One region of the Cedecea davisae genome, then DNA from elsewhere that is predicted to be linked to it. Evidence: predicted binding sites of a transcription regulator. Region 1 holds the regulator's gene; each other region holds the start of a gene.
The links. Region 1 encodes CRP, which controls carbon source genes, mostly activating them, when cyclic AMP is high. Its sites were predicted from a motif close to ATGTGANNNNNNTCACAT; they were not measured.
Positions count from the first base shown of each region.

Region 2: a site for CRP is predicted at 2,327-2,344, ahead of msrB (peptide-methionine (R)-S-oxide reductase MsrB). Genes of this name have one in related genera too.
Region 3: a site for CRP is predicted at 5,450-5,467, ahead of cytR (DNA-binding transcriptional regulator CytR). Genes of this name have one in related genera too.
Region 4: a site for CRP is predicted at 3,664-3,681, ahead of focA (formate transporter FocA). Genes of this name have one in related genera too.

Region 1 is NZ_CP172054.1:229,046-236,251, reverse strand. Features, by position in the region: gene ACG1VR_RS01465 (ABC transporter ATP-binding protein) at 93-1,997, shown strand; gene ACG1VR_RS01460 (LysE family translocator) at 2,041-2,643, opposite strand; gene ACG1VR_RS01455 (hydrolase) at 2,705-3,721, shown strand; gene ACG1VR_RS01450 (YheU family protein) at 3,723-3,941, shown strand; gene ACG1VR_RS01445 (phosphoribulokinase) at 4,032-4,901, shown strand; gene ACG1VR_RS01440 (OsmC family protein) at 4,940-5,344, opposite strand; gene crp (cAMP-activated global transcriptional regulator CRP) at 5,659-6,291, shown strand; gene ACG1VR_RS01430 (YccS/YhfK family putative transporter) at 6,354-7,206, shown strand, end outside.
Region 2 is NZ_CP172054.1:2,939,831-2,947,036, forward strand. Features, by position in the region: gene ACG1VR_RS14055 (glycoside hydrolase family 18 protein) at 152-1,426, shown strand; gene ACG1VR_RS14060 (YeaC family protein) at 1,473-1,754, opposite strand; gene msrB (peptide-methionine (R)-S-oxide reductase MsrB) at 1,794-2,207, opposite strand; gene gapA (glyceraldehyde-3-phosphate dehydrogenase) at 2,551-3,546, shown strand; gene ACG1VR_RS14075 (D-hexose-6-phosphate mutarotase) at 3,684-4,574, shown strand; gene ACG1VR_RS14080 (GntR family transcriptional regulator) at 4,631-5,377, opposite strand; gene ACG1VR_RS14085 (haloacid dehalogenase-like hydrolase) at 5,583-6,512, shown strand; gene ACG1VR_RS14090 (hypothetical protein) at 6,543-7,206, shown strand, end outside.
Region 3 is NZ_CP172054.1:4,687,348-4,694,553, forward strand. Features, by position in the region: gene ACG1VR_RS22405 (bifunctional aspartate kinase/homoserine dehydrogenase II) at 1-881, opposite strand, end outside; gene metB (cystathionine gamma-synthase) at 884-2,044, opposite strand; gene metJ (met regulon transcriptional regulator MetJ) at 2,320-2,637, shown strand; gene rpmE (50S ribosomal protein L31) at 2,744-2,959, opposite strand; gene priA (primosomal protein N') at 3,166-5,364, shown strand; gene cytR (DNA-binding transcriptional regulator CytR) at 5,513-6,547, shown strand; gene ftsN (cell division protein FtsN) at 6,636-7,206, shown strand, end outside.
Region 4 is NZ_CP172054.1:3,290,595-3,297,800, forward strand. Features, by position in the region: gene aroA (3-phosphoshikimate 1-carboxyvinyltransferase) at 1-104, opposite strand, end outside; gene serC (3-phosphoserine/phosphohydroxythreonine transaminase) at 182-1,267, opposite strand; gene ycaO (30S ribosomal protein S12 methylthiotransferase accessory factor YcaO) at 1,575-3,338, shown strand; gene focA (formate transporter FocA) at 3,740-4,597, shown strand; gene pflB (formate C-acetyltransferase) at 4,649-6,931, shown strand; gene pflA (pyruvate formate lyase 1-activating protein) at 7,125-7,206, shown strand, end outside.

The sequences.
Region 1 (7,206 bases):
TTTTGGGCTACCATGCAGCCCGACCTGTTGCCGAGGCGACATGTTAACGAATTACAATGACAATTTAACATACTCTGAACATACGGCGCTTTATGATTGTTTTCTCCTCGTTACAAATTCGTCGCGGCACCCGCGTTCTGCTGGATAACGCCACCGCCACCATCAACCCAGGGCAGAAAGTCGGCCTGGTGGGTAAAAACGGCTGCGGAAAATCCACGCTGCTGGCGTTATTAAAAAACGAGATAAGCGCCGACGGCGGCAGCGCAAGCTTCCCCGGCAACTGGCAGCTCGCCTGGGTTAACCAGGAAACGCCCGCTCTTGCCATGCCCGCCATTGAGTATGTCATCGACGGCGACCGTGAATTCCGCAAGCTGGAAGCCGAGCTGGCGCAGGCCAACGAGCGCAACGACGGCCACGCCATCGCGCTGGTTCACGGCAAGCTGGATGCGGTAGATGCGTGGACTATTCGCTCCCGCGCCTCCAGCCTGCTGCACGGTCTGGGCTTCAGCAATGAGCAGCTGGAGCGCCCGGTCAGCGACTTTTCGGGCGGCTGGCGCATGCGCCTTAACCTGGCCCAGGCGCTGATTTGCCGCTCTGACCTGCTGCTGCTCGATGAGCCAACCAACCACCTCGACCTAGACGCGGTAATCTGGCTCGAGCGCTGGCTGAAGAGCTACCAGGGCACGCTGATCCTTATCTCCCACGACCGCGATTTCCTTGACCCGGTGGTGGACAAAATTATCCATATCGAACAGCAAAGCATGTTCGAATACACCGGCAACTACTCTTCGTTCGAGATCCAGCGCGCCACGCGCCTGTCTCAGCAGCAGTCGATGTATGAAAGCCAGCAGTTGAAGGTTGCGCACCTGCAAAGCTTTATCGACCGCTTTAAAGCTAAAGCGTCCAAGGCCAAGCAGGCTCAAAGCCGCGTGAAAATGCTGGAACGCATGGAGCTGATTGCTCCTGCGCACGTCGATAACCCGTTCCAGTTTAGCTTCCGCGCCCCGGAGAACCTGCCGAACCCGCTGTTGAGAATGGAAAAAGTGAGCGCCGGTTACGGCGAGCGCATTATTCTCAACTCGATAAAGCTCAACCTGGTGCCCGGCTCTCGCATCGGCCTGCTGGGTCGTAACGGCGCGGGTAAATCTACGCTTATCAAGCTGCTGGCCGGTGAGCTTGAGCCATTGCAGGGTGAAATTGGCCTGGCGAAGGGCATCAAACTTGGCTACTTCGCCCAGCACCAGCTTGAGTATCTACGGGCCGACGAGTCACCGCTTCAGCATCTTGCTCGCCTGGCTCCTCGCGAGCTGGAGCAGCAGCTGCGCGACTACCTTGGCGGCTTTGGCTTCCAGGGCGACAAAGTTACCGAGGTGACGGCACGTTTTTCCGGCGGTGAAAAAGCGCGTCTGGTACTGGCTCTGGTTGTCTGGCAGCGCCCTAACCTGCTGCTGCTTGATGAACCGACTAACCACCTCGACCTCGATATGCGTCAGGCGCTGACCGAAGCGCTGATCGACTTCGAAGGCGCGCTGGTTGTGGTTTCGCACGACCGCCACCTGCTGCGCTCCACCACCGATGACCTCTATCTGGTTCACGATGGTAAAGTTGAGGCCTTCGACGGCGACCTGGAAGATTATCAGCAATGGCTGAGCGACCTGCAAAAACAGGAAAATCAGCCTGCGGATACTGCAAAAGACAACGCCAACAGCGCTCAGGCGCGTAAAGATCAGAAGCGCCGCGAGGCAGAACTTCGCACTCAGACCCAGCCGCTGCGCAAGCAAATTACCCAGCTAGAAAAACAGATGGAAAAGCTCAACGCCCAGCTTGCTGAGGTAGAAGAGAAACTGGCGGACAGCGCGATTTACGAGCAAAGCCGCAAAGCTGAAATGAACGAATGCTTGCAGACGCAGGCAAAAGTGAAATCGGCGCTGGAAGAGTGCGAGATGGAATGGCTGGATGCTCAGGAACAGCTCGAGCAGATGCTACAGGGCGAGTAACAGTTAAGATTAACCCTCTCCCGGCGGGAGAGGGTTAGCAGCATCAACGCCAGATAAGCAGCACGCAGGCGGCGGTTAATACGCCCATGCTGACGTTGAAAATAGCCCAGGAGCGACGGCTGCGCAGGAACAGGCCTATCAAGCTGCCAAAGGCAATCCAGATAACGCCTGCGACGATGTTCACCAGCGCAATGCCGACGCTTATCATCGCCACCGAATGCAGATAAGTAGCACCGGCAAGGCTAAAACTGGCGACCGCACCGAGCGCCATTAACCAGGCTTTGGGGTTGATAACCTGCAACAGCCCGCCCTGCCAGAACGGCACAGGCGCAGGCGGCGCGGCACCGGTTTCCAGGCGCTCATATTTTGCGGTGCCGATTTTCCAGGCCAGCCACAAAAGATAAACGCTCCCTGCAATCTTCAGGATAAGGTGCAAAGCCGGGTACAGCAGGATCAAACTGCCGACGCCAAAGGCAACCAGCACTAAAATGCACTGCATGCCCAGCATAATGCCTATCATCAGCGGCAGACTGCGGAAGAAACCGTAATTCGCCCCGGACGCGGTAAGTAACGTATTATTAGGGCCAGGTGTAATAGCGGCGACCCAGAGAAAGCCCAGCATCGAAAGAAAAAGCGTTGAGTCCATTAAGTGGGCGCTCCACACCCGATAGAATAATTAGCGAACTAAACGAAACTAACAGTGTGATATGGCCAGTACAAGCCCTTTAGAATTGAATATTCATCATGATGAAGGTGACGATTTCCGCCCTATGCGCGGGCTGAGTAACCCGCATCTGCAAACCATGATCCCACGTTTGATTCGCAGACGGATCAATTTCAAACCCCACTGGCAGCGTCTGGACATGCCGGACGGGGATTTTGTCGATCTCGCGTGGAGCGAAGACCCGCAGGCAGCCGCACACAAGCCGCGCCTGGTGGTGTTTCACGGACTGGAGGGAAGCCTGCACAGTCCTTATGCCCACGGCATGATTGAGGCCGCTAAAAAACGCGGCTGGTTAGGCGTAGTGATGCATTTTCGCGGCTGTAGCGGCGTACCTAACCGCAAAGAACGCATCTATCATTCCGGCGAAACCGAAGACGGCAGCTACTTCCTGGACTGGCTGAATCAGCGCTATGGCGAAGTACCGACCGCGGCGGTAGGTTTCTCGCTCGGCGGCAATATGCTTGCCTGCCTGATGGCTAAACAGGGCGCGGCCTGCACGCTCAAAGCGGGCGTAGTGGTTTCCGCCCCGCTGATGCTCGAGCAGTGCTGCTACCACATGGAGCAAGGCTTCTCGCGGTTCTATCAGCACTATCTGTTGAACCTGCTGAAGAAGAACGCGGCGCGCAAGCTGAAAAGCTACCCTGGCTCACTGCCTATTGACCTGCGTAAGCTAAAAAGCCTGCGCCGGATACGCGAATTTGATGATTTAATTACCTCAAAGATCCACGGTTTTGCCGACGCGCTGGACTATTACCGCCAGTGTAGCGCCATGCCGCTTCTGCCGGACATCGCCAGCCCGACCCTCATTATTCACGCGAAGGACGATCCCTTTATGGATCATCACGTCATCCCCGACCGCGAGTCGCTACCGGCAAACATCCAATACCAGCTCACCACCTACGGCGGCCACGTTGGCTTTGTCGGCGGCACGCTGCTGCGCCCGCAAATGTGGCTGGAACAGCGTATTCCCGACTGGCTAACCCGCTACCTGGACAACTGAAATGATTCTTCCCTGGCAAGAGCTGGACCCGGAAACTCTCGATAATCTGATCGAATCTTTTGTATTACGCGAAGGCACGGATTATGGTGAGCAGGAGCGATCGCTGACGCAAAAAGTCGCCGACGTGAAGCGTCAATTGCAGAGCGGCGAAGCCGTGCTGGTCTGGTCTGAACTCCATGAAACGGTCAATATTATGCCGCGCGGCCAGCTTCGGGGCTAACTGCGACTCTCTGGGGTAATCTATACTTTCCAAAAAGTATAACTATCAGATGCAGGCTCCCTTTCTGATTACCCATGGAGTTGTAGCCCTATGTCAGCCAAACACCCGGTTATTGCGGTAACAGGTTCCAGCGGTGCCGGAACCACCACCACCAGCCTCGCCTTTCGTAAGATATTCCAGCAGCTCGGCCTGCGCGCTGCGGAACTGGAAGGCGACAGCTTTCATCGCTATACCCGCCCTGAAATGGATATGGCGATCCGCAAAGCCCGTGATTCAGGCCGCCATATCAGCTACTTCGGGCCAGAAGCCAACGACTTTGGGCTGCTGGAGCAAACCTTTATCGAATACGGCCAGAGCGGCAAAGGCCAATCCCGTAAATACCTGCATACCTACGACGAAGCCGTGCCGTGGAATCAGGTGCCGGGAACGTTTACCCCGTGGCAGCCGCTGCCGGAGCCAACCGATGTGCTGTTTTATGAAGGGCTACACGGCGGGGTTGTTACGCCGCAACACAGCGTGGCCGATTGCGTAGATTTGCTGGTTGGCGTGGTGCCTATCGTCAACCTGGAGTGGATCCAAAAGCTGGTGCGGGACACCGGCGAACGCGGGCATTCACGCGAGGCGGTGATGGACTCGGTTGTGCGCTCGATGGAAGACTACATCAACTTCATTACGCCGCAATTCTCCCGCACACACATTAACTTCCAGCGCGTGCCCACGGTGGATACCTCAAATCCCTTTGCCGCCCGCGCGATCCCTTCTCTCGATGAAAGCTTCGTGGTCATCCACTTCCGCGGGCTCGACGATATCGACTTCCCGTATTTACTGGCAATGTTGCAGGGATCGTTTATTTCCCACATCAACACGCTGGTGGTGCCGGGAGGGAAAATGGGGCTGGCGATGGAGTTGATTATGGCGCCGCTGGTAGAGAAATTGGCGCAGGGCAGGAAGATAGCTTAATCCGACATGGGCGGTGCCGACACCGCCCATCCCGAATATTACCCTTCGATCACTTCATAGCTGTGGCTTATCTCTGCCGCTTTCTCCAGCATCAGCGTGACCGAGCAGTATTTCTCTGCCGTCAGCTCGACGGCACGAGCGACCGCGCTGTCTTTCAGGTCTTTGCCGGTAACCACAAAGTGCAGGTTGATATGCGTGAACAGGCGCGGCGCTTCTTCACGGCGCTCGGACGTCAGCTTCACTTCGCAGTCGGTCACCGCGTGGCGGCCTTTTTGCAAAATAGAAACCACGTCAATCGAGCTACAGCCCCCGGCGGCCATCAGCAGCATTTCCATCGGGCTTGGTGCTTTATCTCCGGAGTTACCGTCCATCAAAACCTGGTGGCCGGAAGCGGATTCACCGAGGAAGGTCATGCCTTCCACCCATTTAACTCGTGCCTGCATTTGCGTACTCCCAGTTGAGAAAAATTTCTTTCAGATTACGCGCCTGGGCCAAAACTGGCAACGTAAGGCGATCCAGGTCATGCTGAAACGAGACAATACAAGACACTTACCAAAAGCTATGCTAAAACAATCCGGATGCTGCTGCGGGACAGAGACGTTGATGCACGTAAGCAGAGGAAACGACTAATTACAGGCCGCAGGATTGACCTGCTCGCCAGCTCCCAGGGCTTGGGAAAATTTCACGATTGCAACGCCAGACAAGAGGTTCCGAGTCTTGTCTTTGGTAGCCAGTTTACAACAGAGGATAACCGCGCATGGTGCTTGGCAAACCGCAAACAGACCCGACTCTCGAATGGTTCTTGTCTCATTGCCACATTCATAAGTATCCGTCGAAGAGCACGCTGATTCACCAGGGTGAAAAGGCGGAGACGCTGTACTACATCGTCAAGGGCTCCGTAGCTGTTCTGATTAAAGATGAAGAAGGCAAGGAGATGATCCTTTCTTATCTGAATCAGGGTGATTTCATTGGTGAATTAGGGCTGTTCGAAGAAGGTCAGGAGCGTAGCGCCTGGGTTCGAGCCAAATCGGCCTGCGAAGTAGCTGAAATTTCTTATAAAAAATTCCGTCAGCTGATTCAGGTTAACCCGGATATCCTGATGCGTCTCTCATCCCAGATGGCTCGCCGTCTGCAGGTAACTTCCGAGAAAGTCGGCAACCTCGCCTTCCTCGACGTAACCGGCCGTATCGCACAGACGCTGCTCAACCTGGCTAAACAGCCGGACGCGATGACCCACCCGGACGGTATGCAGATCAAAATCACCCGTCAGGAAATTGGCCAGATCGTGGGCTGCTCCCGCGAAACCGTTGGCCGTATTCTGAAAATGCTGGAAGATCAAAACCTCATCTCCGCACACGGGAAAACGATTGTCGTCTACGGCACTCGTTAATCAGTGCAAAAAAAGGCGTGTCGCTTCGGTAACACGCCTTTTTTGTCTCTACAATTCAGGCTATGTGGAAAAGATTAATTTACCATCCCGAGGTTAACTACGCCCTGCGGCAAACGCTGGTGCTGTGCCTTCCCGTCGCCGTCGGTCTGGTACTCGGCAGCCTGCAAAACGGCCTGCTGTTCTCATTAGTTCCCGCCTGCTGCAACATCGCCGGGCTGGACACACCCCACAAACGCTTCTTTAAACGCCTGATTATCGGCGGTAGTCTGTTTGCCGTCAGCAGCCTGATAATGCAGCTTCTGCTGCTCTACACCAGCGTACCGCTGCCGGCGATACTCATCGTCATGGCCCTGCTGCTGGGCGTAACGGCGGAGATAAGTTCGCTGCACGCCCGCCTGCTGCCCGCCTCGCTGATTGCCGCCATTTTCACGCTTAGCATGGCCGGGAATATGCCCATCTGGAAGCCGATGTTGCTGTATATCTCCGGCACCATCTGGTACGGCGCATTCAACTGGTTCTGGTTCAGGATGTGGCGCGAGCAGCCGCTGCGGGAGTCGCTGAGCCTGCTCTACCGGCAGTTGGCGGATTACTGCGAGGCGAAATACAGCATGCTGACCCAGCACACCGATCCGGAAAAGGCGCTGCCGCCTTTGCTGGTTCGCCAGCAAAAAGCCGTGGATCTGATAACCACCTGTTACCAGCAGCTCCACATGCTGTCGGCCAATCAGCAGAACGGCTATAAGCGGCTGCTGCGTGCCTTTCAGGTCGCGCTCGATTTACAGGAGCATATTTCGGTTAGCCTGCATCAGCCGGAAGAGGTTCAAAAGCTGGTGGAGCAAAGCCACGCCGAGGCCGTTATCCGCTGGAATGCACAAACTATTGCCGCCCGCCTGCGGGTACTGGCGGATGACATCC
Region 2 (7,206 bases), 2.2 Mb from region 1:
CTTTTTTTGCTCGCCCTATCCTGGGAGCGCTCTCATAATCACAATCAATGAATTTATTCAGCAGTTTAGCTGATTTCGCTTTCCGCCGTTTTCGTCAGTGCTCTGCGTGGCCGGGAAGCTTTTATGTTGTACCCGTCAAAGAGGAATCATTATGCCATTCACACGTAAACTGTTGCCCATTGTGGCCGCGGTGTCGTTAGCCTTTAGCGGCGTTGCGCAAGCTGAATCATTGCTTTCCGTGGGTTACTTTAACGGCGGCGGCGACGTAACCGCCGGGCCTGGCGGCGATATCAATAAGCTCGACGTACGCCAGATTACCCACCTTAACTACTCCTTTGGCCTGATTTATAACGACGAGAAAGGCGAAACGAACGAAGCGCAAAAAGACGCGTCAAAACTGCACCAGATTTATCTCTCGCCTAAAGTCATTGCCGACCTGGAAAAACTCCCGGTGTTGCGTAAGCAGAATCCGCAGCTGAAAGTCCTGCTTTCCGTTGGCGGCTGGGGCGCTCGCGGCTTCTCCGGAGCAGCCGCCTCTGCGGAAAACCGCGCGGTGTTTATCCGCTCTGTTCAGGAAGTGATGGACCGCTACGGCCTGGACGGTATCGACCTCGACTGGGAGTTCCCGGTGAACGGTGCCTGGGGGCTGGTCGATAAGCTGGATGCAGACAGGGACAACTTCACCGCCCTGCTCAAAGAGCTGCGCCACGCGGTGGGCGATAAAAAGCTGGTAACTATTGCCGTTGGCGCAAATGCCGAAAGCCCAAAAAGCTGGGTGGATGTGAAAGCTATCGCCCCCCTGCTGGACTACATCAACCTGATGACCTACGACATGGCGTACGGCACGCAGTATTTCAACTCCAACCTTTACGACTCGAAAAAGTGGCCAACCGTTGCCGAGGCTGATAAGTACAGCGCGGACTTCGTGGTTAATAACTATCTGGCAGCCGGGCTGAAGCCGCAGCAAATGAACCTCGGCATTGGCTTCTATGGCCGCGTGCCTAAGCGTGCCGTCGAACCGGGTATTGACTGGTCAAAACCGGATGCACAGAAAAATCCGGTGACCCAGCCTTACTTTGGCGAACGCGAGCTGGAGTTGTTCAAAACCGCCCTGGGCGTGGATCTGACGAAAGACACCTACGTTAAATACAACGATCTGGTGAAGAAGATGCTGAACGATCCGCAGAAGCGCTTTACCGAAGAGTGGGATGACGACGCGAAGGTGCCATACCTGACGCTGAAGTCTGCTGAAGGCAAACCGCTGTTTGCGATTTCTTATGAAAATCCGCGCTCGGTGAAAATCAAAGCCGAGTACATCAAAGAGAAAGGTCTTGGCGGGGCGATGTTCTGGGAGTACGGCGCGGATGATAACAACCAGCTGGCGAAGCAGCTCGCCGAATCGCTGGGCATTAAGCACGCGAAGTAACTTTTAACCGGGAAAAAGAAAGGGAGGCCGGTGCCTCCCTTTTTGCTTATTGCAGCTTCATGGTGACAAACGGAGCAGGCTCAATGCCGAAATCCGCTTTCAGCTGCTGCTTGCTCTTCATCACCATCTGGCCGCTGGTGTCGATGGTCATATGCTGCGCCTCGGTATTGTGGCGCGCCTGCCACAGCATCACCAGTTGCAGGCTGTTGTCCTTCTGCTCCTGGGTTAATGCCACGCCGTCGGGCCACTTACCCAGCTCTACCGCCGTCGCCAGACGCTGGTAAATTTCCGGCGTCATCACGCTCAACATATCATCCAGATTGCTCATTTTTCACCCCACAGAGGAATAATTAGCTGAATCGATTCTTCAACCGTCAACCTGCTCGCCGTTTTGCCCGTCGGTAAAGCTCATGGACGCGGAGTTCACGCAATAGCGTTCGCCGGTAGGCTGCGGGCCGTCCGGGAAGACGTGCCCCAGGTGCGCATCGCAGCTGCCGCAGCGGATCTCAACGCGCTCCATACCGTGGGAGTTATCGGTCAGGTAGCGGATGGCGTCCGGGTCCACCGGCTCATAGAAGCTGGGCCAGCCGCAGCCGGAGTCATATTTGCTCTCTGAAAGAAACAGCGGCGCATCGCAGACCAGGCAGTGATAAATCCCGTCGCGCTTATTATGCAGTAACCGCCCGGAGTATGGGGGTTCAGTGCCGTGCTTCTGGGTCACGTAATACTGCATTTCGCTGAGGTTTTTCTTATTTGAATCAGGGGGTAATTGATTAGACATAGGTGTACATCTCGGTCAGTTCAATTGGGACAGCTCACGGCGCTATTCTAACAAAAAATTAACAACACCGTGCTGGTTTTTGTTCTAAACTTAGCCCTGAAATTCTGGCACGGCACAAAACGTGACGTGAATCACATTTTTGTTGGAATTGGCGTTTAAAATCCCCCGCATCGTCCCCATTTGGACTTTAGCCCAAAAGGAAGTGTGAGGCGTTCAGTCGTACAAAGCATGTCCACAGGATTGATTTGTCGCAATGATTGACACGATTCCGCTTGACGCTGCGTAAGGTTTTTGTAATTTTACAGCCAACCTTTTATTCACTAACAAATAGCTGGTGGAATATATGACTATCAAAGTAGGTATCAACGGTTTTGGCCGTATCGGCCGTATCGTTTTCCGTGCTGCACAGGAACGTTCTGACATCGAAATCGTTGCAATCAACGACCTGTTAGACGCTGACTATATGGCTTACATGCTGAAGTACGACTCAACTCACGGTCGTTTCAACGGTACTGTAGAAGTTAAAGACGGCCACCTGGTTGTTAACGGTAAAACTATCCGTGTTACCGCAGAACGTGACCCGGCTAACCTGAAGTGGAACGAAGTGAACGTTGACGTTGTTGCAGAAGCAACTGGTCTGTTCCTGACTGATGAAACCGCTCGTAAGCACATCGCTGCTGGCGCGAAAAAAGTGGTTCTGACTGGTCCTTCCAAAGACAAAACGCCAATGTTCGTTAAAGGCGCTAACTTTGAAAAATATGCTGGCCAGGACATCGTTTCCAACGCATCCTGCACCACCAACTGCCTGGCACCACTGGCTAAAGTTATCAACGACAACTTCGGTATCGTTGAAGGCCTGATGACCACCGTTCACGCTACCACCGCAACTCAGAAAACCGTTGATGGCCCGTCTCACAAAGACTGGCGCGGCGGCCGCGGCGCAGCTCAGAACATCATCCCTTCTTCTACCGGTGCTGCTAAAGCGGTAGGCGTTGTACTGCCAGAACTGAACGGTAAAATTACCGGTATGGCGTTCCGCGTTCCTACTCCTAACGTATCCGTTGTTGACCTGACCGTTCGTCTGGAAAAACCAGCAACTTACGAGCAGATCAAAGCAGCAATCAAAACTGCTTCAGAAACCACCATGAAAGGTGTTCTGGGCTACACCGAAGATGACGTAGTTTCTACCGACTTCAACGGCGAAATCTGCACTTCCGTGTTCGATGCTAAAGCTGGTATCGCACTGAACGACAACTTTGTGAAACTGGTTTCCTGGTACGACAACGAAACTGGCTACTCAAACAAAGTACTGGACCTGATTGCTCACATCTCCAAATAAGTTGAGATGAGTAATTAATCCTTTAAAGGGCGACGCATGTCGCCCTTTTTTATTGCTTCCACCCTCGCCCACCTTTCGGTTAACGCCGCAGCTGGCCTTAACCCGAACGTGCACCGGGAAATAATAAGGTTGAGCCAATGATTACTAAAATTTTTGCCCTTCCGGTTGTTGAACAAATTAGCCCCGCCCTCTCTTTGCGCAAGCAGGATCAGCTCGACGTCATCGTCGTTGACCACCCTCAGGTTAGCGCCTCTTTTGCGCTTCAGGGTGCACACCTGCTTTCCTGGCAGCCTGCCGGTGAAGACGAAGTGTTGTGGCTGAGCGACATTACCCCGTTCCATAAAGGTAAAGCCCTGCGCGGCGGCGTGCCTATCTGCTGGCCGTGGTTTGGCCCGGCTGAGCAAGCAGGCCTTCAGGCACACGGTTTTGCCCGCAATCTACCCTGGACGCTCAGCGCCCATAATGAAGACGCCAACGGCGTGGTGCTGACTTTTGAACTGCATCATAACGAAGAAACGCTGAAGCTATGGCCGCACGAATTCACGCTGTACGCGCGCTTTAAGCTGGGTAAAACCTGCGAAATTGAGCTGGAAGCCCACGGCGAATTCGAAACCACCTCCGCCCTGCATACCTACTTCAACGTGGGCGACATTGCCGATGTGAAAGTCAGCGGGCTGGGTAATCCATATATTGATAAAGTGCTGAACGAAACCGCAGGTCAACTGACCGACGGCGTGCAGACCTTCCCTGACCGTACCGACCGCCTCTACCTGGAGCCGGAAGAGTGCAGCGTTATCCACGACGCAAGCAGCCTGAAGCGCACCCTGAACGTGGTTCACCACCATCACTATAACGTCGTCGGCTGGAACCCTGGCCCGGCGCTCTCCGTTTCAATGGGCGATATGCCGGACGACGGCTACAAAACCTTCGTCTGTGTGGAAACGGCCTGTGCTTCTAAAAAGCAGAAAGCCGCTGCGGAAAAACCGACTCGCCTGAGCCAGACCATCAGCGTGGCGAAGAAAGGCTAAACCATGTACTGGGCGCTTTCCCTCGACGTTATTCCTGAGCCGAAAGCGCCCTCTTATTATTTTTTGCGATGTAGCTCAATCGTGAAATCGTAATAATCGTTCAAACACCAGGTCCGGGTATATTCAACAGGCAAATCGTTATGCGTAAAGCCTGTTCTGGTAACCAGTAGAATGGGCTCATGCTCATCCGTACCGAGATAGCTTGCTAGTTGGCTATCCATGCTGGTGGCGCTAAAGCGCTGGCTAGCCCGTAATACCTGTACCCCTTTTTTCTCCAGATATAAATACAAAGACTCACCCAGGTCACTTACATCATCCAGCAAATATGCCGGTAAAATAGACATCTGAAGGGAGACAGCGATACCATTGATCTTTCTCAATCGAGTCAGCTCAACGACATGGTCTTTATCTTCAGCCAGTTGCAGGACACGATATTCTTCTGTCGTCGGGAGCCGCCGCAGATATCCCACCACCTCGCTTTGCGCGATGCCTCCGCTGGCCGCAGCCATTTCACTAAAGCTTTCCAGCAGCGGTAGCGACTGGCGTATATGCGGCGCAATAAACGTCCCCACACCTTGATTGCGTAAAAGAATACCTTCATCAAGTAGCTGCTGTAAGGCTTTACGAATCGTCCCACGCGCAATGTTCAACGTCTCTACCAGAGTCCGCTCTGATGGCAGAACATCGCCAGCATGTAAGTCCCCTTCCGCAATTGCGAATTTTATGGAGCTAACCAGTTGCATATACAAAGGCATAGCACTGGAAGCATCAAGTTGAAATAGGGCTGACGGGGCTATCTTCATTGCGCCTCTGATTCTGTTCTCGCTGGTTCAGCATTATGGGGAAATTATCACGCCGTAAAATCCCGCTATCCGCCAAAAGTACCAGGAATGAATTAATAAGGCCAGGTGAGTCACAAAATAGCTTTCCTCCGGTAGGGATCGGTATCGAATGTTTGTTAGGGTTCGAGTGGTACACAAATGGTACACACACTAAAGGGCACTACCAATGACGAAAAAACGCTTGCTGGACTGCTGTGCTTCCGATTTTGTATCGATGAATAAGGCAGATCTTCTGTATGCCATCCGCGCGAGTGAAGGCCGGGTGATGGTTAGCGAAACCATCGCAATCGCCCAGCCCTTACTGAACAATGTTACCAATGCTGAACTGGCTGCCTCACAAGGGGCAGATATCTTATTGATTAACATGTTTGATAGCGAAAACCCTCAAATCCAGGGACTCCCTGCTGATATTGAACCACAGCAAATGCTACATGCACTACAGCACCTGACAGGGCGTGTTATTGGTGTGAATCTGGAAGCTGTTGACCCCAAATTTGCCATCGCCCATGACGATATCTGGAAAATGAAATCGGGACGTGCCGCAACAGCAGAAAACGCACGTAAGTTAGTCGCTATGGGCGCGAAGATCCTGGTGCTGACCGGTAACCCCAATAATGGTGTCAGCAATCACGCGCTGGGAACGGCTATCGCGGATATTCGCGATGCCGTTGGTGACCGGGCTATCATTATCGCCGGGAAAATGCACGGTGCAGGCGTTGTTGGGGAAAGCGGAAGTAAGCTTGTGAGTGAAGAGGATGTTATCTGGTTCGCCTCTCAGGGGGCCGATATTGTTTTACTTCCTGCACCGGGAACAATACCCGGTATGAGCCAGCAACGCGTAGCATCACTTATTGAGGCTGCTCATCATCATGGCGTCCTGGCGATGACGGCCATAGGTACTTCTCAGGAAGGCGCAGACCTCTATACCATCCGCCAGATAGCGTTAATGAGCAAAATGGCAGGAGCAGACCTGCACCATATTGGTGACACGGGGTATATGGGAATGGCATTGCCGGAAAATATTCAGGCTTACAGTGTCGTGATTCGCGGGGTAAGGCATACCTATACCCGTATTGCGCGGTCAATTAATCGATAATAAATTTCTCACTGAACAGGGAGAATTACTGTGATTAGTGCATACGCCAGAGAAATGGACTCACTAAAACCGCAAAATAAAGTGGAATGGGAAAATAAATCAATAATTGAAAATTCTCCTCTACTGGAGGTTAAAAACGTCAGCAACGATAATGTTAAAATCTTAATAGTTGGCTATTCACCTACTGGCGGAGGGCATACGACCCGTATATTGAATGTCGTCGAGTACGCCCTCAACCAAGGATCGTTACCTGTTGGCAGCCAAGTATATTTTCATATACCTCCACGTTGGGAAAGTACAGCAAGACCCGCTTTACTAAAAAACATAGCAAATAGACTTGTATCTGCGGGGGTACAAGTCAAAGTTACTGAATCGGATAAGCCGGTATATGGGTATCTGGATGAAAAAACAGGTTCCTCTAACGACCCTAAAATTCTGAAACGCATCGCATTACATCCGTTACGTGATAAAAAACAATTTGGCAAAAACTTATTTTTAAAGAATTACTTCCCACAGCATCACTTACCTCATAAAAATGAGATAAGACATTACGCCAAAGATGACGACCTTGAAATTTTACCCAGAATTTCAGCCACCAACCTTTTTGAAAACATAATTCACATTAGTGGCCATAGCAAAAAAAACATATGGATCTTGTCAGATATGGATCCGGGTCTACAAAAAGCAGCTCATC
Region 3 (7,206 bases), 500 kb from region 1:
CCCTGTTCCGGGGAATAACTGCAGCGCAATTGAAGATCGATATCGCTGCCGGAGACCGGCTGCAAAGTACGGGCATGCAGCACCGGAGCGGCAAGGCGAGCCAGCTCGCTGGCTTCATCAAGGCGCAGCAGCGGCAGCAGGCAGGCATCTTTCACTTTGCGCGGATCCGCGCTGTAAACGCCGGCTACGTCGCTCCAGATGGTCACGCGGGAAACCCCGGCCAGCGCGCCAATTTGCGTTGCGGAATAGTCGGAGCCGTTACGGCCCAGCAGCACGGTTTCACCGGCTTCGTTGCTACAGATAAAGCCGGTAACCACCAGGCGTTTATTCGGATGCTGGGCAAGCAGGTTTTGCAGCAGCGGCCAGGAGCGCCCTTCATCGACCTGCGGCTGCGCAGCACGCTCGGCACGCATAAAATCGCGCGCATCCAGCCATGCGGCTTCTACGCCCTGTAAATTCAACACCGCCGACATCAGGCGTGCAGACCAGACTTCGCCGTGCCCAACCACTTCGGCGTAGACCGCATCGGTCATTTTGCCATCCAGCAGGCCAGCGAGGCGCTCCAGATCGTGGACAAAATCGCTAATCAGGCCGTCGGCAATATCCGGCGGCAGCAGTCCGCCGATAAGGTCGCTCTGATAGCGACGCAGCGTCTGCTGAACCTGATGGGCGGAAAGCCTGTCGCTCTGGCTCAACTTGAGCCAGTTAATCAACTGGTTAGTAGTACTACCGGCGGCCGAAACCACCATCATGTCACCCGGTCTGGAATACTCGGTCATGATACCCGCCACGCGCAGGTAACACTTCACATCGGCGAGACTGCTGCCACCAAACTTGTGCAGTTGACGAACCGGCGTCCCTGCTGGTGCTGAAACACTCATGCTTACCCCTCGGCAGCGACCCGGAAGGCATTTTCCAGATCGGCAATTAAATCTTCACTATCTTCTATACCCGTTGAAACACGTAGCAGCGTCTCAGAAATACCGGCGGCGGCACGCGCCTCCGGAGCCATGCCCGCATGGGTCATGGTTGCGGCGTGAGAAATCAGGCTCTCAACGCCCCCCAGCGATTCCGCCAGGGTAAACAGCGACAGGCCGCTCAGGAAACGACGTAGCGTTTGCTCATCGCCGTCCAGTTCAAAACTCAGCATCGCCCCAAAGCCTTTTTGCTGGCGAGCGGCAATCTCGTGGCCCTGGTTTTCCGGCAGGGAAGGATGATACAGCTTTTTCACCAGCGACTGCTGCTTAAGGAACTCAACAATCGCCTGGGCGTTACGCTGGGCCACTTCCATACGCGGCGACAGGGTACGCAGGCCGCGCAGCAGCAAATAGCTGTCAAACGCGCTACCGGTTACGCCGATATTATTCGCCCACCATGCCAGTTCGGTGACGGTTTCAGGATCCTTCGCAATCACTACGCCAGCAACCACATCCGAGTGGCCGTTAAGGTATTTGGTGCAGGAATGCAGCACCAGGTCGGCTCCCAGCTCCAGCGGATTTTGCAGCGCCGGACTCAGGAACGTGTTATCCACCACGCTAACCGCACCCGCTTCGCGAGCGGCGGCGCAGATTTTCGCAATATCTACGACGCGCAACAATGGATTACTTGGACTTTCTACCAGTACCAGCCTGGGTTTTTCCGCCAGCGCAGATTTTAAAGCTTCTTCGTTACCCTGATCGACGAATAAAACGCGATAAGCCCCACGTTTTGCAAGACTATCAAACAGGCGATAGCTGCCGCCATAGCAGTCATGAGGCGCTACCAGCAGATCGCCGGGCTTGAGGAACACCGTCGTCACCAGGTGAATCGCAGACATGCCGGTATTGGTCATTACCGCACCCGCGCCACCTTCCAGTTCCGCCAGCGCGCGCTGCACTACATCACGCGTCGGGTTGCCACGGCGCGAATAGTCATGGGCACGCGGCTCGTTAAAGCCGGTGAAATTATAGGTGCTGGACAAATGGATAGGCGGAACGACGCAGCCGTACTGCTCGTCATCATTCAAACCGCTACGTACTGCTATAGTTGCCTGTTTACGCGTCATGGTGTTCCCGATCCTTGCTGGTCGAATAAAAGTCAGGCCTCAGAGTAAACAACCCCGATATAGACGTCAATACATCTGGACATCTAAACCTCTTTGCGTATAGATTGAGCAAAAGACAAATAGCCGTTAAAATTATGCGTTTTAGAGTGTATGTGTCTGAGTTTCGCGCTCGGTAAAGGGTTATCCTACGCTGTACACTAAAAGAGATAATCGTCAGCGCCGCGGGTATGCCCGGCTTTGGCACATTTTCATAGATTAAGAGGATTAGGTATCTCATGGCTGAATGGAGCGGCGAATATATCAGCCCCTACGCTGAGCACGGTAAGAAGAGTGAGCAAGTAAAGAAAATTACGGTTTCCATTCCTCTGAAAGTGTTGAAGATCCTCACCGACGAGCGCACTCGTCGCCAGGTGAATAACCTGCGTCATGCGACCAACAGTGAACTGCTGTGCGAAGCTTTTCTGCACGCATTCACCGGCCAGCCGCTGCCGAACGATGCTGACCTGCGTAAAGAACGCAGCGATGAGATCCCGGAAGATGCCAAGGTCATTATGCGTGAACTGGGTATCGATCCGGATACGTGGGAATATTAAGCTCGATGGTTAAGGCGCCGAAAGGCGCCTTTTCTTTATCCGTTTGCCGGATTGCGGGCACAAAAAAGGCACCCTTGGGTGCCTTTCTCTTTCCAGCTCGCGAAACTTATTTTTTCGCGCCTGGTACGCTGAAGCGCTTGTTGAAGCGATCAACACGGCCGCCGGTAGCAACATCACGTTGTTTACCAGTGTAGAACGGGTGGCATTCGCCACATACGTCCAGGTTCAGGTCGTGACCCGCGGTAGAGCGGATTTTGATAACGTTACCGCAAGAGCAGTTTGCAGTAATTTCTTCGTATTTAGGATGGATATCTTTTTTCATGGTAAACCTCGGTAAAGGCCGCGTCGCTCTTCCAGCCCTAACGCCAGACACCACGCGATGTTAATAATTAGGTTTTTTCGATACCAAAACTGCGCATCAAAGGCGGCGAATCATACAGAGATTAACCTGCCGGTGCAAACTGATCCGCATTTTTGCAAGCACACAGTGTACACTAATACGTCATTTTTTTCAGCCTGGACGCTTTCATGCCCGTAGCCCATGTCGCCCTGCCGGTTCCTCTGGCCCGCACCTTCGATTATCTGCTTCCCGCGGGCATGCAGGTCAATGTCGGCTGCCGCGTGCAGGTGCCATTTGGCAAGCAGCGCCAGGCTGTCGGCATAGTTATGGCCGTCAGCGATAACAGCGATCTTCCTCTTGAGAAGCTCAAGCCGGTCGCCGATGTACTCGACGGCGTTTCGCTGTTCACCTCTTCTCTGTGGCGCGTTCTGCTGTGGTCGGCGGAGTATTATCATCACCCGATTGGCGAAGTGCTGTTTCACGCTCTGCCGATATTGCTTCGCCAGGGCAAACCCGCTCACCACGCTCCGCTCTGGTATTGGTTTGCGACCGAAGAAGGAAAAGCAGTCGATCTCAATAGCCTGAAACGTGCGCCCAAACAGCAGCAGGCGCTGGCGGCGCTGCGTCACAATATCATCTGGCGGCATCAAATTGGCGAGCTGGAGATAAACGAACCCGGCCTGCAGGCGCTACGGACCAAAGGGCTGTGCGACCTGAAAAGCGCGGCCCCGGAAGAAGAGGACTGGCGTAAAAACTATTCCGTTGCCGGAGAGCGTTTAAGGCTGAATACCGAGCAGGCCACCGCCGTTGGAGCCATCCACAGCGAGTCCGACCATTTTTCCGCCTGGCTGCTGGCAGGTATCACCGGCTCGGGGAAAACCGAGGTTTACCTTAGCGTACTGGAGAACGTGCTGGCCCAGGGCAAGCAGGCGCTGGTTCTGGTTCCCGAAATTGGCCTGACGCCGCAAACTATTGCCCGCTTCCGCGAGCGTTTTAACGCCCCGGTTGAAGTGCTGCATTCCGGGCTAAATGACAGCGAAAGATTAAACGTCTGGCTGAAAGCACGCAGCGGCGAGGCGGCAATCATTATTGGTACGCGCTCTTCGCTGTTTACCCCTTTCTGCCGCCTCGGCGTTATCGTTATCGATGAAGAGCACGACAGCTCCTACAAGCAGCAGGAAGGCTGGCGCTATCACGCTCGCGATCTCGCCGTCTATCGCGCTCACGCAGAAGATATCCCCATCATCCTCGGTTCCGCTACGCCAGCGCTGGAAACGTTACATAACGTCGAGTTGGGGAAATATCGCCAGCTGCGGCTCACCAAACGAGCCGGAAACGCGCGGCCTGCACATCAGCAGGTGGTTGACCTGAAAGGCCAGCAGCTGAAATCAGGGCTGGCTCCGGCGCTGATCAAAAAGATAGGTGAGCACCTGGCCGCAGACAACCAGGTGATTCTGTTTCTTAACCGCCGGGGCTTTGCTCCTGCGCTGCTGTGCCATGAGTGCGGGTGGATAGCAGAATGCACGCGCTGCGATCACTATTACACGCTGCACCAGGGGCAGCGGCATCTGCGCTGCCACCACTGCGATAGCCAGCGGGCCATTCCGCACCAGTGTCCTCAGTGCGGTTCAACGAACCTGGTCCCCGTGGGGATGGGTACGGAACAGCTTGAGCATAGCCTTGAGCCGCTGTTTCCGAACGTACCAATTTCCCGTATCGATCGCGATACCACCAGCCGCAAAGGGGCGCTCGAGCAGCAGCTTGCAGAAGTGCATCGCGGCGGGGCGCGTATCTTAATCGGCACCCAGATGCTGGCCAAAGGGCACCACTTTCCTGACGTCACGCTGGTTGCGTTGCTGGACGTAGACGGAGCGCTGTTTTCGGCTGACTTCCGCGCCGCCGAGCGTTTTGCTCAGCTTTACGTTCAGGTTTCCGGCCGCGCCGGGCGCGCGGGAAAACAGGGTGAGGTGCTGCTGCAAACGCATCACCCCGACCACCCTCTGCTACAAACGCTGCTCACAAAAGGTTATGACGCTTTCTCCAGCCAGGCGCTCGGCGAACGTAAGACGGTGTTCTTACCGCCGTACACCAGCCATGTGCTCATCCGCGCTGAGGATCAGAATAACCAGCAGGCACCGCTGTTTTTACAGCAGCTTCGCAACCTGCTGGAAGCCAGCCCGCTGCGGGATGAACAGCTCTGGATTATGGGACCCGTTCCGTCGTTGCAGGCTAAACGAGGCGGTCGCTTCCGCTGGCAAATTTTGCTCCAGCATCCTTCCCGAGCGCGCCTGCAAAAGCTGATTAGCCACTCGCTGGCTTTGGTTAATACGCTGCCCGAGGCGCGCAAGGTGAAATGGATGCTGGATGTCGACCCTATCGACGGCTAGTTATGAGAAGCGGATCGAAAAATCTAATGCTCATCACATTTCTTGTGAAAAAATTGTAACCGCTTACAGCCAACTTCTGCTAAGAATGTGATGACTGTCAGATACGCAGGATGCGTTGACGACGGCGGTGTGCATGTGAGGAGAAGAAGTGAAGCCGAAGAAACAGGTGGCCAATGCCACCATGAAAGATGTGGCCGTGCAGGCGAAAGTGTCTACTGCGACGGTGTCCCGCGCCTTAATGAACCCTGATAAAGTCTCTCAAAGCACCCGTAACCGCGTGGAGCAGGCGGCGATTGAAGTGGGCTATTTGCCCAGCTCTTTAGGCCGCAGTATCAAACGCAGTGAGTCGCGCACTATCCTCGTCATCGTGCCTGATATCTGCGATCCGTTTTTTAGCGAAATCATACGCGGCATTGAAGTGACCGCCGCTTCGCAGGGTTATCTGGTGCTGATTGGCGACTGCGCCCACCAGAATCAGCAAGAAAAAACCTTTATCGACCTGATTATCACCAAACAGATTGATGGCATGCTGCTGCTCGGATCCCGCCTGCCGTTTGATGCCAGCAAGGAAGAGCAGCGCAACCTGCCGCCGATGGTAATGGCGAACGAATTTGCCCCGGAGCTGGAATTGCCGACGGTGCATATCGACAACCTCACCGCAGCCTTCAACGCCGTTTATTACCTCCAGGAGCTGGGCCACAAACGCATCGCCTGCATTGCCGGTCCCGAAGAGATGCCGCTGTGCCACTATCGCCTACAGGGCTATGTCCAGGCGCTGCGCCGCAACGGGCTTGTGGTCGATCCTCACTATATTGCGCGCGGCGACTTCACCTTTGAAGCGGGCGCCGCGGCTCTGGCGCAGCTAATTGAACTCCCGGAACCGCCAACCGCCATTTTCTGCCACAGCGACGTCATGGCGCTGGGCGCGCTTTCTCAGGCTAAGCGTAGCGGCCTGAAAGTACCGGAAGATTTATCGATCATGGGCTTCGACGATATCGCGCTATCGCAGTTTTGTGACCCGCCCCTCACCACAGTGGCACAACCCCGCTTCGATATAGGCAGGGAAGCTATGCTGCTACTGCTGGACAACATGAACGGCGAAGATGTTAACAGCGGATCCCGGCTGCTGGACTGTGACCTTATTGAGCGCGGCAGCACCGCTGCTCCCGGCAGCAGAAAATGAGCCGTTTTAGGACTCCATAAACTGGTCAAAGCCCCGCCCCTTAAGTAACATGGCGGACTGATAAACGAATAAAGACAGCGAAACGATAGTGGCACAACGAGATTATGTAAGCCGCGGGCAGTCGGCAGGGACGCGGCGCAAGAAAAGTACATCCCGCAAAAAGCAACGTAGTCTGCCATCCGTCTCTCCGACAATGGTAGCCATTGCGGCGGCTGTCGTGGTGGCCTTCGTCGGCGCCCTTTACTTTATTACTCACCATAAAAAAGAAGAGAGCGACACGCTTCCCGGCCATAAAGTGACCGGAAACGGCCTGCCGCCAAAACCGGAAGAACGCTGGCGTTATATTAAAGAGCTGGAGAACCGCCAGCCGGGCGTGCGCACGCCTACGGAACCGACCGCCGGTGGCGAAGTGCAAAACCAGAGCCAGTTAACCAACGAACAACGTCAGTTGCTTGAGCAGATGCAGGCGGATATGCGCCAGCAGCCAACGCAGCTGAATGAAGTGCCGTGGAACGAGCAGACGCCTGCCCAACGCCAGCAAACGCTGCAGCGCCAAAAGCAGCAGATACAGCAAACTCAGCCGGTACAGCAGCAGTGGAATACGCAAACGCAGCAGCAACCGCGCGTTCAGCAACGCGTAGCCGAGCAGCCTTACCAGC
Region 4 (7,206 bases), 1.9 Mb from region 1:
GCCAGCGCGGCAAGCAGCAGCGCACGGTTAGACACGCTTTTGGAGCCGGGCAGATTGATGGTGCCGTCGACCAGCGCGATGGGTTGTAACGTCAGGGATTCCAGCATGGGGAAAATACTCTCAACTCAAACAGAATAAAAACCCCGCAGGCAAGCTGCGGGGCAAAGTGCTATGGCAACAATTAACCGTGACGGCGCTCGAAGTCCACCATAAAGTCGGTCAGCGCTTTCACGCCGTCGAGCGGCATCGCGTTATAGATGGAGGCACGCATGCCGCCCACTACGCGGTGGCCTTTCAGGGAGTGCAGGCCTGCGGCAAATGACTCTTCGAGGAACACTTTATCCAGCGCGCTATCCGCCAGCTGGAATGGAATGTTCATGCGGGAGCGGTTAGAGGCCGCCACGTCATTGCGGTAGAAATCGCTGTTATCAATCACGCCGTACAGCAGCTCGGCTTTCGCCTGATTGATACGGTCCATGGCCGCAACGCCGCCCTGCTCTTTGAGCCACTTAAAGACCAGGCCAGCAAGATACCATGCGAAGGTCGGCGGCGTGTTGAACATCGAATCGTTATCGTTAAGGACGGTGTAGTCCAGAATCGATGGGCAAGCTTTGTGTGCTTTGCCCAGTAAATCTTCACGCACCACAACCAGCGTAAGGCCAGCCGGGCCGATGTTTTTCTGCGCACCGGCATAAATCACGCCAAAGCGGCTAACGTCCAGAGGACGAGAAAGAATGGTGGAAGAGAAGTCCGCCGCCACTACGGTATCGCCAAAGTCAGGCGTTTCATCAATTGAGATGCCGTCGATGGTTTCGTTCGGGCAGTAATGCAGGAAAGCGCTGTTGTCGGAAACCTGCCATTCGCTCATCGGTTTGATGGCACGTTTGCCATCGACGGTAATTTTCACGTCGTGGGCAATTGGCTGGCAGTATTTCTTCGCTTCTTTAATCGCGCTGTTAGCCCAGTAGCCGCCGTCGATATAGTCAGCGCTGGTTTTATCGCCGAGGATATTCAGCGGCACGCCAGCAAACTGACCGCGGCCGCCGCCGTGGCAGAATAAAACTTTATAGTTGGAGGGGATTTGCAGCAGATCGCGAAAATCTTTTTCTGCCTCTTCGGCAACCTGAATAAACTCTTTACCACGGTGGCTAATTTCCATTACGGAAGTGCCAAGCCCGTGCCAGTCGCACAGTTCCTGTTGTGCACGACGAAGAACCTCAGCCGGTAGCATCGCCGGACCAGAACTAAAATTGTATACCTGTGTCATTTCCCCTCACCACGCCTCGAGCAATAAGTTTTTATTACATTATCGGTTTTATCATTCAGCGGCGCAGTGTTGCAACGGTTAATCCGGTGCCGGGGGCTAATGTGCGCAAAATCACACAACACAATCTTCCGGCGGCAGAAAAAATTGCCCGATATCCGGCGGTCAGGCCAAAAAACTCTAAGCTCACCGGGTTACAGCAATGCCGCAGAGCCTGTTATGCTAGCGTCGCCTGCACCGGGCGGATGATAGCGTCCCTCCGGTAAAACCCGTATCATTGCGCGTTTTGCGTACCATTAAAGTGAACCCCATGACCCAGACTTTTATCCCCGGCAAAGATGCCGCCCTGGAAGACTCCATCGCTCGCTTCCAGACCAAGCTGACCGACCTCGGCTTTAATATCGAAGAAGCCTCCTGGCTTAACCCGGTGCCGAACGTGTGGTCGGTGCATATTCGCGATAAAGACAGCGCGCTTTGCTTCACCAATGGCAAGGGCGCAACAAAAAAAGCGGCGCTGGCTTCCGCGTTGGGTGAATATTTTGAACGTCTGTCCACTAACTACTTCTTTGCCGACTTCTGGCTGGGCGACACTATCGCGAATGGCCCGTTTGTTCATTATCCAAATGAGAAGTGGTTCCCAATCCCGGAAGATGAACAATTGCCGGAAGGGATCCTCGATGCCCGCCTGCGCGCCTTCTACGATCCGGAAAACGAATTAACCGCCGGGATGCTTATTGATCTACAGTCAGGAAACGAAGAGCGCGGTATCTGCGCCCTGCCGTTTACCCGTCAGTCCGACCAGCAGACCGTTTATATTCCGATGAACATCATCGGCAACCTGTACGTTTCTAACGGCATGTCCGCCGGGAACACCGCCAACGAAGCGCGCGTTCAGGGCCTGTCCGAAGTGTTCGAACGCCATATTAAAAACCGCATTATTGCCGAGAGCATCAGCCTGCCGGAGATCCCGCAGGAAGTGCTGGCTCGCTACCCTGGCGTAGTTGAGTCGATTAAAACGCTCGAAGCGGAAGGTTTCCCAATCTTCGCCTACGACGGTTCTCTGGGCGGCAAATATCCGGTTATCTGCGTGGTGCTGTTCAACCCGGCGAACGGCACCTGCTTCGCCTCGTTTGGCGCACACCCGGACTTCGGCGTCGCGCTTGAGCGTACCGTAACCGAGCTGCTGCAGGGCCGTGGTCTGAAAGACCTGGACGTTTTCACCCCGCCAACCTTCGACGACGAAGAAGTGGCCGAGCACGCTAACCTGGAAACTCACTTCATCGACTCCAGCGGCCTGATCTCCTGGGATATGTTCAAGCAGGATGCCGATTATCCGTTTGCCGACTGGAGCTTCTCCGGCACCACGGAAGAAGAGTTCGCCACCCTGATGGCTATCTTTAAATCAGAAGACCAGGAAGTGTATATCGCTGACTACGAGCATCTGGACGTGTACGCCTGCCGTATTATCGTTCCGGGCATGTCCGACATCTACCCTGCGGACGACCTGCTGCTGGCCAACAACAGCATGGGCAGCCACCTGCGCGAAACGATCCTGGCGCTGCCGGACAGCGAGTGGGAACAGCAGGATTACCTGGACCTTATCTCCCAGCTTGATGACGAAGGCCATGACGACTTCACCCGCGTACGCGAGCTGCTGGGCCTGGCGACCGGGAAAGATAACGGCTGGTACACGCTGCGCATCGGCGAGCTGAAAGCGATGCTGGCGCTGGCGGGCGGCGACCTGGAGCAGGCGCTTATCTGGACCGAATGGACCATGGAGTTTAACGCTTCGCTGTTCAGCCCGGCGCGCGCCAACTACTACCGCTGCCTGCAAACCCTGCTGCTGCTGTCTCAGGAAGAAGAGCGCGAGCCGCTGCAATACCTGAACGCTTTCGTACGCATGTACGGTGCGGACGCGGTAGACGCGGCAAGCGCGGCGCTGAGCGGAGAAGCAGCCTTCTACGGCCTCCAGCCGGTGGATAAAGACCTGAAAGCCTTCCCGGCTCACCAGGCCTTGCTGGCCGCTTACGAAAAATTGCAGCGTGCCAAAGCCAAATATTGGCAGGTAAAGTGATTTATTAACAACTTAGGGGTGCGAACCGCACCGGGTCTGAGCTATATTACGGGGCGCTTTTTGGCCCCGTTTTTATTATTGCAACAATAATAATTTATTATGTAATTTTTTGGTTAATTTCGGGTAAATCATTATTTGCCGACAGAGAAAATAATGTTGCTTAAATATTGAAATACTCCATTTTAATTAACCGATTTCAGAAGGAGTTGTGGCTAAATTCAATTTTATCTATAAACATTAAAATTTATTTTTTCAGGGATAATCAAATAGTTATGCTGAAAATCTGGTATAGACCTGCTTTTTCAGTGCCTATTAGCTTGGCGAGATATGATCCACATCAAATTTTACTCTATAATGCTTTGTTAGTATCTCCTCGCCGAATTAAATAAGAGAGAGTTAGTGTGAAAGCTGACAACCCTTTTGATCTAGTGCTTCCACCAGCGATGGCAAAAATTGCCGAAGACGCTGGCGTTTATAAAGCAACAAAACAACCGCTAACGACCTTTTACTTAGCGATTACTGCAGGCGTCTTCATTTCGATTGCCTTCGTGTTCTACATTACCGCCACAACCGGCACTTCCACTATCCCGTTTGGGATTGCCAAACTGATTGGCGGCACCTGTTTCTCGCTGGGCTTGATTCTTTGCGTTATCTGCGGTGCTGACCTGTTTACTTCTACCGTCCTGATAGTCGTTGCCAAAGCCAGCGGCAGAATCACCTGGTGCCAGCTACTGCGTAACTGGGTCAACGTCTATATTGGTAACCTTATCGGCGCGCTGCTGTTTGTCCTGCTGATTTGGCTGTCCGGAATGTATATGACGGCTAACGGCGCATGGGGGCTGAACGTCCTGCAAACCGCCGACCATAAAATGCACCACACGTTTGTCGAAGCGGTCTGCCTCGGCATTCTCGCAAACCTGATGGTTTGTCTGGCGGTTTGGATGAGCTACTCCGGCCGCAGTCTGATGGACAAAATGTTTGCTATGATCCTTCCGGTTGCCATGTTTGTTGCCAGCGGCTTTGAGCACAGTATCGCAAACATGTTTATGATCCCGATGGGTATCGTAGTACGCAATTTTGCCAGCCCGGAATTCTGGACCGCAGTAGGGTCTTCTCCGGAAAGTTTCTCGCATCTGACCGTGTTGAACTTCATCACCGATAATCTGATTCCGGTTACCATCGGAAACATCATCGGCGGGGGTTTACTGGTTGGGTTGACATACTGGGTAATTTATCTGCGCGGTGGCGATAAGCACTAAGCTTAGCCAACACGTAGGATTAAGAACTCCACATTAGAAGGTAGGTGTTACATGTCCGAGCTTAATGAAAAGTTAGCCACAGCCTGGGAAGGTTTTGCTAAAGGCGACTGGCAGAATGAAGTCAACGTACGTGACTTTATTCAGAAAAACTACACCCCGTACGAGGGTGATGAGTCCTTCCTGGCAGGTGCTACCGACGCAACTACCAAACTGTGGGACAGCGTGATGGAAGGCGTCAAACTGGAAAACCGCACTCATGCGCCAGTTGATTTTGACACCGACCTTGCTTCTACCATCACTTCTCATGATGCTGGTTACATCAACAAGTCCCTCGAAACCATCGTGGGCCTGCAGACTGATGCTCCTCTGAAACGTGCAATTATTCCGTTCGGCGGCATCAAAATGGTTGAAGGTTCTTGCAAAGTGTACGGTCGTGAACTCGACCCAATGCTGAAAAAAATCTTCACCGAATACCGTAAGACTCACAACCAGGGCGTGTTTGACGTTTACACCAAAGACATCCTGAACTGCCGTAAATCCGGCGTCATCACTGGTCTGCCAGATGCGTATGGCCGTGGCCGTATCATCGGTGACTACCGTCGCGTAGCGCTGTACGGTATTGACTACCTGATGAAAGACAAGTTCGCTCAGTTCAACTCACTGCAGACCAAACTGGAAAACGGTGAAGACCTGGAAGCGACTATCCGTCTGCGTGAAGAGATTTCCGAACAGCACCGTGCGCTGGGTCAGATCAAAGAAATGGCTGCTAAATATGGCTGCGATATCTCTGGTCCTGCTACCAACGCTCAGGAAGCTATTCAGTGGACTTACTTCGGCTACCTGGCCGCGGTTAAATCTCAGAACGGCGCTGCAATGTCCTTCGGCCGCGTATCCACCTTCCTGGATGCTTACATCGAACGCGACATCAAAGCAGGCAAAATCAACGAGCAAGACGCTCAGGAAATGATTGACCACCTGGTCATGAAACTGCGTATGGTTCGCTTCCTGCGTACCCCAGAATACGATGAGCTGTTCTCCGGTGACCCAATCTGGGCAACCGAATCTATCGGCGGTATGGGCGTTGACGGCCGTACTCTGGTGACTAAAAACAGCTTCCGCTTCCTGAACACCCTGTACACCATGGGGCCGTCTCCGGAGCCGAACATCACCATTCTGTGGTCTGAAAAACTGCCACTGAACTTCAAAAAATACGCGGCTAAAGTCTCCATCGACACCTCTTCTCTGCAATATGAGAATGATGACCTGATGCGTCCTGACTTCAACAACGACGACTACGCGATTGCTTGCTGCGTAAGCCCAATGATTGTTGGTAAGCAAATGCAGTTCTTCGGTGCTCGTGCAAACCTGGCGAAAACCATGCTGTACGCTATCAACGGCGGCGTTGATGAAAAACTGAAAATGCAGGTTGGCCCTAAAGAAGCGCCAATCACTGCTGAAGTGCTGGACTACGACAACGTTCTGGATCGTCTGGACCACTTCATGGACTGGCTGGCTAAGCAGTACGTGACCGCGCTGAACATCATCCATTACATGCATGACAAGTACAGCTACGAAGCGTCTCTGATGGCTCTGCACGACCGTGACGTTGTTCGCACCATGGCTTGCGGTATCGCCGGTCTGTCCGTTGCCGCTGACTCCCTGTCTGCAATCAAATACGCCAAAGTTAAACCGATTCGCGACGAAGATGGCCTGGCTATCGACTTCGAAATCGAAGGCGAATACCCGCAGTTCGGTAACAACGACCCGCGTGTTGATGACATCGCCGTTGACCTGGTAGAACGTTTCATGAAGAAAATTCAGAAACTGAATACCTACCGTGGCGCTATCGCGACTCAGTCCGTTCTGACCATCACCTCTAACGTGGTTTATGGTAAGAAAACCGGTAACACTCCAGACGGTCGCCGCGCAGGTACTCCATTCGGTCCAGGCGCTAACCCAATGCACGGCCGTGACCAGAAAGGTGCTGTTGCCTCTCTGACCTCCGTTGCAAAACTGCCGTTTGCCTACGCTAAAGATGGTATCTCTTACACCTTCTCTATCGTGCCGAACGCTCTGGGTAAAGACGACGACGTGCGTAAAACCAACCTTGCAGGCCTGATGGATGGTTACTTCCACCACGAAGCGAACATCGAAGGTGGTCAGCACCTGAACGTGAACGTGATGAACCGTGAAATGCTGCTGGACGCCATGGAAAACCCTGAGAAATACCCTCAGCTGACCATCCGCGTATCCGGTTATGCAGTACGTTTTAACTCCCTGACTAAAGAACAGCAGCAGGACGTTATTACCCGTACCTTCACTCAGTCCATCTAATTCCCTGTTAGACTGAAGAAGCGTAATATATAAAGGCTCCACACCCGTGGGGCCTTTTTACTAACCTCTCTGCTATCAGCCTGCTTTGCCAGCTATCTATACTCTGGGTAACTGCCAAAACAGACTTAACACAGCCGGCTTGAGCTGTGCACCCACAGGCCCCGGATGGGCCACACCTGGAGAAATCACCGCAATGTCAGCAATCGGACGAATTCACTCTTTTGAATCCTGCGGAACCGTGGATGGCCCCGGTATTCGCTTCATTACCTTCTTCC